DNA from 3 places in the Alteromonas sp. CNT1-28 genome. Region 3 is predicted to be linked to each of the others. Evidence: predicted binding sites of a transcription regulator. Region 3 holds the regulator's gene; each other region holds the start of a gene.
The links. Region 3 encodes sigma-54, which starts transcription at its own class of promoters, with help from an activator protein. Its sites were predicted from a motif close to GTTGGCACGNNNNTNGNNT; they were not measured.
Positions count from the first base shown of each region.

Region 1 (3,238 bases), 150 kb from region 3:
TGTCGTAGTCGCTGGTATCGCCAACGAGTACAGCACCAAGTACATACTTTTGTTCGCTATCTACCACCAGCTTTTTGTACACGCCCTCGGGCTGATTTAAATAGGTGTAGCTAAGCGCACCGGCTGTGCGTTCATGAGCATCGCCAATTGAGCCCACTTCCACACCCATTAGCTTGAGTTTGGTACTCATATCTGCGCCAGCGAACTCGGCATCGCCGCCGGTTATATGACTTACAGCCGTGCGCGCCATGGTATAGCCAGGTGCTACCAGGCCAAAGATTTTGTTATCCCACAGCGCACATTCACCCACAGCGTAAATGTTTGGATCAGAGGTCACGCAGTGGTTATCAATGACAATACCGCCGCGCTCACCCAGTGTTAGCGCTGACTTTCTGCCGAGCTGGTCGGAAGGTCGAATACCGGCAGAGAATAAAATCATGTCAGTTTCTAGTGCAGTGCCGTCAGCAAACACCATTTTATAGCGGCAGGTATCACCGGCCTCAATAGTTTGCGTTGCCTTTTGGGTGTGAACCGTAACGCCCAATGCTTCAATTTTGTCCTTAAGAATGTTACCACCTGCTTGGTCTAGCTGAACCGCCATAAGCTGCGGGGCAAACTCAACCACGTGGGTGTCGAGACCGGCTTGCTTTAATGCGTTAGCGGCTTCTAAACCCAACAGCCCACCACCAACAACAACCCCTACTTTGCTCACTGCTGCTGAAGCTTCAATAGCGAGTAGATCGTCTATAGTACGGTACACCAAGCAATGCTCTTGATCGTTGCCAGGGATGGGTGGCACAAATGGGTATGAGCCCGTAGCTAACACAAGCTTATCGTAGCTAAACACCTGCCCTTCAGAAGTCGTCACTTTATTATTGTCACGGTCTATATCGGTAACCAAGGCATTGGTAACTACGTTTACGCCCCACTCGGCGTACTGAGCGGGTGTAGTGAGCGCTAAGTCATCAGCACTCGCGCCGCTAAAAAAAGACGACAGATAAACGCGGTCGTACGCAAGGCGTGACTCGCCGCATAAAACGGTTATTTCTACATTGGCATCGCTTTGGTGAAGCTGCTCAACAAAATGATGCCCCACCATGCCGTTGCCTACGACGACAATTTGCGTTTTTGAGTCCAATGAAGTCATGGTATTCCCCTTTTTTCGGGACAAAAAAAAGCCCGCTTCAACTTTCGTTGATACGGGCTTCGTTGCCTATTTTGCCAACGGTTTAGGTCGGCTAACACATTTTACGGAGTGTTATAAATCACACAATTTTCAGCGATTGACACAAATCACCATAACACACTTTACGTTTATAGCTATCCAAGTTCAGTGCCAAAACCGTAAACAATTGTTTTTATTTGATTTACTACAAAATAAGCATTATTCAGACTTCACAACTGCACCAAACAAACGCAAAACTGTGTTTACTTGGTGCATTAAGGCTTTCAAATAACTTAGGCCAGCTTATCCGTCGCTACGCGGTAGCGAGGATCTTCAACCACATTGATTTCAACAAACTTATCGGCCTTGCGAAGCAGTGAGCGACACTCATCACTGATGTGGCGAATGTGTAGCTTTTTACCCTGCTCTTCGTATTTGTCAGCAAGGGTATCTAGCGCATCGATACCTGATGAATCCCAAATGCGAGAGTCTTTAAAGTCAATAACTACATCATTAGGGTCGTTGGCGATATCAAACAGGTCTTTGAAATGCGATACCGAGCCAAAGAACAGCGGGCCGTCTAGCTCATAGACTTTCCAACCGTCGTTATCGATATGGGATCTCGCTTCAATATGACGAGCGTGTTTCCATGCAAACACCAGTGCTGAAACGATAACACCCACCACAACCGCAATAGCCAGGTCAGCGATAACAGTAACGCCGGTTACTAGGAAAAGTACGAACGCATCTTCTTTGTTTACACCGCGAATAATTCTGAATGACGCCCACTCAAATGTAGCAATAACCACCACGAACATAACGCCAACAAGAGCAGCGAGAGGAATCATTTCAATTAGCGGAGCAGCAAATAGAATAAAGCCTAATAATACAACCGCCGCGGTGATACCAGACAAGCGGCCACGGCCACCAGAGTTAATATTAATCATACTTTGACCAATCATGGCGCAACCGCCCATACCGCCAAAGAAACCGTTTACGGTATTTGCAACGCCTTGGCCAACGCACTCTTTGTTACCACGTCCGCGGGTGTCCGTCATTTCATCAATTAATGAAAGGGTAAGAAGCGATTCAATAAGACCAACCAAGCAAAGAATCACTGAGGTAGGCAAAATGATCATGAAGGTTTCCCAGGTGAACGGCACCATAGGAATAGCAAAGCTAGGAAGTTCACCCGCTAGCGTCGCAGTCTCGCGCTGGTCAGCTGGTAGCAAATCGCGAACAAAGTCGATTACAGTACGCGCTTCAAGGTCAAGACCGTGTACTAACAAGGTTACCGTAACAATCGCAACCAGCGACGCCGGTACAGCTTTGGTTAGCTTTGGCAATAAATAGATAATGGCCATGGTTAGCGCCACAAGCCCTAGCATCCAATATAACAGCGTACCTTCCATCCACTGTAATTCACCCGCTGCGTTGGTCACTTTGAACTGGCCTAATTGCGCCAAGAAAATAACAATTGCCAAACCATTTACGAAGCCTAGCATTACCGGATATGGGACCAGACGTATAAACTTTCCGAGCTTGAAAATACCGCACATTATTTGCAGTAAACCAGCCAAAATAACCGCGGCAAATAAATACTGCACGCCGTGTTGGGCAACCAGTGCCACCATTACAACGGCCATGGCGCCGGTAGCACCAGAAATCATTCCTGGTCGGCCACCAATAGCGGAAGTGATTAAGCCCATCATGAAAGCCGCATAAAGACCAATCATTGGTTCTACGCCGGCCACAAATGCGAATGCAACGGCTTCAGGGACCAAGGCAAGCGCCACGGTAATACCTGATAGCACGTCGTTTTTAACGTTGCTGTCTTTACTGGTAATTAAATCGAACATGTTCTCTCAGAAGCTAAGATGTTAAACACAACAACCCACCATGGCGTAAGCTGCGCAAAAGCAGTACACCAAGTAGGTAGGAGATTTTTTCGGCGATTCTATCACCATTGTAGCGCAAAATCTTTTAATAGATTGTTACTAGGGCCTGTTGAACGTTGATGTGCAGCAAAGATCAACAGGCCCCAGTCCGAACTACTTGGCGCTTACGTGATAA
Region 1 is NZ_JAKREZ010000006.1:103,608-106,845, reverse strand. It holds gene nirB (nitrite reductase large subunit NirB) at 1-1,147, opposite strand, end outside; gene MHN02_RS05245 (SulP family inorganic anion transporter) at 1,459-3,024, opposite strand.
Region 1: a site for sigma-54 is predicted at 1,323-1,341, ahead of nirB (nitrite reductase large subunit NirB). Genes of this name have one in related genera too.

Region 2 (3,238 bases), on a different contig from region 3:
AACCTTTATTCCACTTATTTTACTCGTGATTTTTGTAAACACGGTAGCGGTAAAATACTTCGGGTTGAGCCTATTCGGATAGTCAGGTTTTAAAAGAAATGACGTGAGCTAGCAGTGAGCTCAACTTAAAAACGGCAAGCCTAAAGCTTGCCGTTTTTGTTTGTGTCAGAGTATGTATTTTCATTAAGTGTAAAGCCTAAAACATGCGATAGGGGTCGCTATACTCTGGTGTAATATTTAGCCTTGCCCAGCTTTGTGCGGCGTCAATCACTTTGCCAGCAGGTTCTGCTTCAGTATCAGAAAAGCGAGGAGCATCAATATCCATCGCCTTCGCTGCATCCACGTAATAAATACCGCGCTTAGGGTGAGACAAGCTGCAAAGGTGAATAACATCGTTAAGCGGCATGCCACAAATGATGGTCGTTAGCGCAGATACAATGTCGTACACATGTACAAGGTTTATTCGCTTATTTCCTGCATCTAACTGTTTTCCACTTAACGAGCGGGCGGGGTGACGGTCTGGGCCTACTAAACCGGCTAGGCGAACAATACTGATATCAATCTGACCTCGTTTAGACAATAAATAGTCTTCAATAGTCACGTGGGCTTTGGCCGAGGCTGTTTGCGGCTGTGTAGTGCTGACTTCGGACACTACCTCATTTGTTGCATCGCCGTAAACCGACGTGGTGCTGATAAACACGATATGCGCCACCTTTACGCTGATGGCTGCGTCTATCAACTGCAGCATATTGTTGGTGTATGACGCGAGATCTGTGTTTCTCCTGCCAGGGGGAATATTTAGCAACAAGGTAGCGTTTGGCAAATGGTTACAAAGCGCTGATGTATCTTCGCCCAGGGCATATTCAATTGCGGTGATACCTTGGTCTTTTAACGCGAGACGTTTCTGTTGGCTTCGAGTGGTGCCAACAATATTGACCTTTCCTGAAAGTGCTTTGCCCACATAGCTGGCTAACCAGCCGTAGCCACTAATTACTACATTTTGAGTCATCAATTAAATACCCCTTTGTTTAGGGCTTAAGAGTACATTAATTGGAGGGCGGTTGTCGTTAACTGTTAAAATGAAAAACCGACTGGGTAACAGTCGGTTTTCTAAGGTGAGTGGTTAGAGTTGTAAGTCGTTTCGTTTTGCGCGTTTAGTTCGCTAAATGTTCCAACTACATTTTCATTTCGTCGTTGTGGTCATGGTGGTTGTCTTGATCAATATCTAGCAGGTTCAAGTCATCTAGCCCAGATATGGATGCCTGCATTTTGCCTTCGGCATAATCTGCTTTCTTCAGTACCTTACACAATGCATCGCCTTTTTCTTCTAGCGCAGCCGCTTGGCTTTCTAAGCGATATTCTAAATCTTCACCCCAGCGCTCCATCTTTTGCTCAAACTCAGACATATCACCGCCTTCCCACAACATTTGTGTTCCTACCGCAATAAGTATTCTACCCATAGACTCACTGATTAAAGACTCAATTTGCGCTTCGAATTCTTGCTCCCAGCTTTCGTCAAACCAACCTGGCTCATCGAATTTAGTTGAATCAACGCGAATATTGCCTGCGTCATCATAGAATGAAGTGTTTACTTTGGTTTCAAGTGAGTCGAACAGTTCACGAAAATCGTCACCCATTTGATCGCCGCCTAACAGTTCAGTAAATACTTCAGTTACTGCCACGTTGGCAATTTGCAGCCCTTCACTGGCGATATTCAAGGTCATAGGGATGGCAATATCAATGTTGTTGTAATATTCACTTACCCAGCGCTGTTGTTCGCTGTCAAGCGATACTGATTCGCCGTTAATGGTCATATTGTGATGGGAGTCAATCGTCATCACTGAGCCATTGTCCATCTGTACCGTTAGGTCACCTTGGTAATATTGAATATGACCATCAAGCTCCATGTCACAACTGTTGTTTTGAAAGCTGCTGTCATGCGCAAATGCGTGGCCGCTCATTAAAGCACTGGTAAGGGCAACTGAAAGTAATAGTTTCTTAGACATTGTTCATTCCTTAATTTACGTGTGACGCGTTAACGAAAGTGCTCGAAGCAAACTGCAATGCGTTGTAGTGTCACTGTCAGATAGACGCTAACGATACTCGCTGTTATACCTAAGGTAGAGCAATGGCCTTGCCAATATTTAAAGTATATATCTTTCAAATAGTTAGTGATATTTGATGATTTCTTTATGCTCTGCTAAATACACTATTTAGTGAGATTACCAACTAATTAGTAGTTTTGACTAAGATCAATTAATACCAATAGCGGTACATTTAAGCCAATCCAAGCATGGTTAAATCTTATTTATTGGTGCATAATACCGCCAATATTTTTAAGGGGTTATCACAATGGCTGATTGGATTAATGCAATTATGTTTGGTGTTGCGCTAATTGCCTTTACGCTAGGGCTAAGCAGCATCGTTATGGGCTTTATGACTGCTAAAGCAGGTGCTGAAGGTATGCAGGAAAAAATCGAGTACGGTTTTTTTGGCGTTACTGGTTTAGTACTTTGCTTACTGATGGCCTACGCATTGGCTTAAGCGATAAGCATTAAAAAAACCGGCTATCTCAGCCGGTTTTTTTTCGTCTTGAACAAGTCTTTATTCATCACTGCCTTATCGATTAGGTTCGCTCTTCTCCAGAGCATCCTCAGGCGCATTGTCGCTTTCGGGACTGTTTCTATAAGCGCTTTGTTCGCGATGGGCAAGCAGCGACAAATGTCCATCACGTTGATAAGCGCGTAAATCGAACAAATCCAGCATAGCCATAACGTGGTCGAAAATATCCGCCTGTACTTTTTCGTACCTCACCCATTCCTTTTGTGCACTGAAGCAGTAAATTTCTAAAGGTAAACCAAGCTCATTAGGCGGTAGCTGCCTAACCATTAGGGTTAGTTCTTGGTTTATATCTGGGTGCTTGCGCAAGTATGCCTCTAAATAAGCTCTAAAAGTGCCGATGTTGGTAAGGCGACGGCTGTTTAGCAGATCCGACTCATCAATGGAGTAATCTCGGTGATAAGCCCGGAGCTCATTTTTCTTCTTATCGATATATTCGTTGATATAGCGAATTTTCGAAAAGCGCTCTAGCATATCGTTGTCACAAAGCTTAATAGAGTGCACATCAATATAAATGGCGCGCTTAATTCTGCGTCCGCCAGACTCTTGCATACCGCGCCAGTTCTTAACTGCTTCTGTAGTAAGGCTGTAAGTCGGCAGCGTAGAAATGGTTTTATCC
Region 2 is NZ_JAKREZ010000037.1:3,640-6,877, reverse strand. It holds gene MHN02_RS18105 (sodium-dependent transporter) at 1-82, shown strand, start outside; gene MHN02_RS18100 (NAD-dependent epimerase/dehydratase family protein) at 197-1,009, opposite strand; gene MHN02_RS18095 (DUF2884 family protein) at 1,176-2,006, opposite strand; gene MHN02_RS18090 (hypothetical protein) at 2,353-2,544, shown strand; gene MHN02_RS18085 (mechanosensitive ion channel domain-containing protein) at 2,620-3,238, opposite strand, start outside.
Region 2: a site for sigma-54 is predicted at 2,124-2,142, ahead of MHN02_RS18095 (DUF2884 family protein). Genes of this name have one in related genera too.

Region 3 (3,238 bases):
TGATCGTACTCGTCAACAACTGTATGGGTTAAGGTGGGAAGTAAGTTTACCGGGATATTATCAACACAGTAATAACCTAAATCTTCCAATGCGCGAAGTGCGACAGACTTACCAGACCCCGAACGACCACTGATTATTATCAGCTTCACCTACTTTCTCCCTAATACTCTGGTTTTATCACATACGCCTTGTTGAATTAGGCGCCCACTAAACGGTTAATAGGCGCTTAATGTTTAACTTAATGCAGATAGAATATCGTCGCTTGTCGTTGCGCGACGTATTGCTTTAATCGTTTCTTTGTCGCTTAGTTTACCAGCCACGGTGGCCAGCGTTTGAAGGTGTCCTTCGGTCTGTTCCTCGGGAACGAGTAGCGCAAAAAAGATGTCTACGGGTTTCTCGTCAAGGGCGTCGAAGTCAATTGCTGGCGTGCTGGTTACAACAATGGCAATCACTTTCTCGAGGCCCGGCAGGCGCCCGTGGGGCAGGGCGATACCATTGCCAATGCCTGTACTACCCATACGCTCTCGAGCCATCAAACTGTTGAGTACCGTTGCCTGATCAATGTTCTCGTTTTGCTTGGCAGCGATATCAGCGATGATCTCAAGAATTCGCTTTTTACTATTACACTGAACCGCACACTCGGTGCGGTCCAGACTTACGATGGCTTGTATATCCATGCTTAATTAACTACTAATGTTTTTTCAGTTTTTCCTTATGCTTGATTACCTGCCGGTCGAGTTTATCAACCATGCTGTCAATCGCCGCATACATGTCGGTATTTTCTGAGGATGCGAATACTTCAGCGCCACTTAAATGAACGGTCGCTTCGGCTTTTTGATTTAATTTTTCAACGTTCAGGATGACATGCACATTAGAAATGTGATCAAAGTGACGTTCAAGTTTGCTGAACTTCGTATCGACATAATTACGCAAAGAGTCGGTGATTTCGACATGATGACCAGTAAGGTTGATTTGCATATTTCGTCTTCCTTATATTATTAAGCCCGATTAAATAAGGCTTTTGCGTTGGTTCGACGGCGGGATCGACAACGATTCCCGGTACTTTGCTATTGTTCGCCGGGCAACTTTAATGCCTTGTTCGGCCAACAATGAAGCAATCTTGCTATCACTTAGCGGCTTGCTAGGCTTTTCAGCGGCCACTAATTTCTTGATCAATGCACGAATCGCTGTAGATGAACATTCACCACCAGACTCTGTTGCAACGTGGCTTGAGAAGAAATACTTCAATTCGAAGATTCCACGTGGCGTATGCATGTACTTTTGCGTTGTCACTCGCGAAATAGTGGATTCGTGCATATCTACCATTTCTGCGACATCATTTAGCACCATTGGTTTCATCATTTCCGGGCCGTGCTCAAAAAAGCCCATTTGCTGCTGCACAATGCAGTTTGCAACCTTCATTAAGGTTTCGTTACGAGATTCAAGGCTCTTTATGAACCACTTAGCCTCTTGCATGTGTGAGCGGATGAATTGTGAATCGCTACTATTCTTGGCACGGCGACTCATTGCAGCGTATTGTTGATTTACGCTTAATTTAGGCAGACTGTCGGGGTTCAGCTCAACCACCCAACGGCCATTTTTCTTGGTTACTGAGACATCAGGAATAACGTACTCAGGCTCTTTAGTAACTAAAGCACTACCTGGGCGAGGATTCAAGGTTTGCAGTAAACGCATTGCCTCGCGTAGCTGATCTTCTTTCAATCGGCTTTTACGCATAAGCGTACGATAGTCTTTGCTGCTCAGTAAGTCAGAGTACTCTTCAATTAGTTGCTTTGCTTCAGCAAGCCACGGTGTGTCTTCTGAAAATTGGCGCAATTGCACCATCAAACATTCTTGTGGAGAGCGTGAGCCAGAACCAATAGGGTCGAACATCTGAATGCGCTTTAGCACACATTCTATTTCGTCCATTTCAATCGGCTCTTCCATATCATCATCGTTAACCGCTTCTAAAATATCATCAAGGGTAACGGTTAAATAACCTGACTCGTCAATAGAGTCGATGATTGCTGTAGCGATTGCGCGATCGGTATCCGAGAAATGGGTAAGGCGCATTTGCCAAAGAAGGTGCTCTTGAATATCTTCAGTAGTCTCACCTTGGAAGATTTGCTCGTCGTCATTGGATGGACCCGGAGCAGGCGAAGATGAAGCAGAATAGTATTCGTCCCATGTGCTGTCGATTGGCAGCTCATCGGGAAGATCGTTTTTCTCAAGTGCATCGCCGGCTTCTAGTGTGTCACTAGATGCAGAAGCAGTGGCCTCAGAGCCGCTGTCATCGTTGTCGATATTGTTCTTTTCTAGTTGCGGCTCGTCGTTACCTTCTTCAACTTCTAATAGCGGATTAGAATCGAGCGCTTCTTGGATCTCTTGTTGAAGATCAAGTGTAGAAAGCTGCAGCAGTTTAATGGCCTGCTGAAGCTGTGGTGTCATGGTAAGTTGTTGGCTAAATTTTAGCTGTAAAGATGGTTTCATCTACGTCTTATTTAAATGCTCTAAATTGAATATACCAGAGCGAAACTGAAAAATGACAATTCGGTTACATTAACTATAGCCTGAATTGTTCGCCTAGGTATACATCCCTTACTTTTTGATTACTTAAAACCTGTTCCGCCGTTCCTTGCGCAATAAGCTCGCCATGACTCACAATGTACGCCTTTTCACAAACATCCAATGTCTCTCGTACGTTATGGTCTGTGATAAGGATTCCAATACCCCTATCGCGAAGATGTTGTATTATCTTCTTTATATCATTAACTGATATTGGATCAACACCAGCAAATGGTTCGTCTAACAAAATAAATTGCGGTTTTGCTGCCAGAGCGCGGGCAATCTCAACGCGTCGGCGTTCGCCCCCTGACAAACTCATCCCCGTACTATTACGTATATGGTTAATATTAAATTCATCAAGTAGCGCATCAGCTTCTTCTTCTTGCTGTTGTGAATTTAAATCTTTACGGGTTTGCAAAATGGCCATGATATTTTCATGCACTGTGAGCTTTCTGAAAATAGAGGCTTCCTGCGGTAGGTAGCCAATTCCGCGGCGTGCGCGCTCGTGCATGGGCTGATGAGTTAGCTCATTGTCGTCGATTTCAATCTTGCCTTTATCCAGATTCACTAAACCAACAATCATGTAGAATGTGGTGGTCTTACCAGCGCCATTTGGGCCAAGAAGACCAACAATTTGACCCGTTGAGACAGACAGACTTACATCTCGAACAAC
Region 3 is NZ_JAKREZ010000006.1:252,891-256,128, forward strand. It holds gene rapZ (RNase adapter RapZ) at 1-149, opposite strand, end outside; gene ptsN (PTS IIA-like nitrogen regulatory protein PtsN) at 234-677, opposite strand; gene hpf (ribosome hibernation promoting factor) at 691-978, opposite strand; gene MHN02_RS05865 (RNA polymerase factor sigma-54) at 1,009-2,490, opposite strand; gene lptB (LPS export ABC transporter ATP-binding protein) at 2,564-3,238, opposite strand, start outside.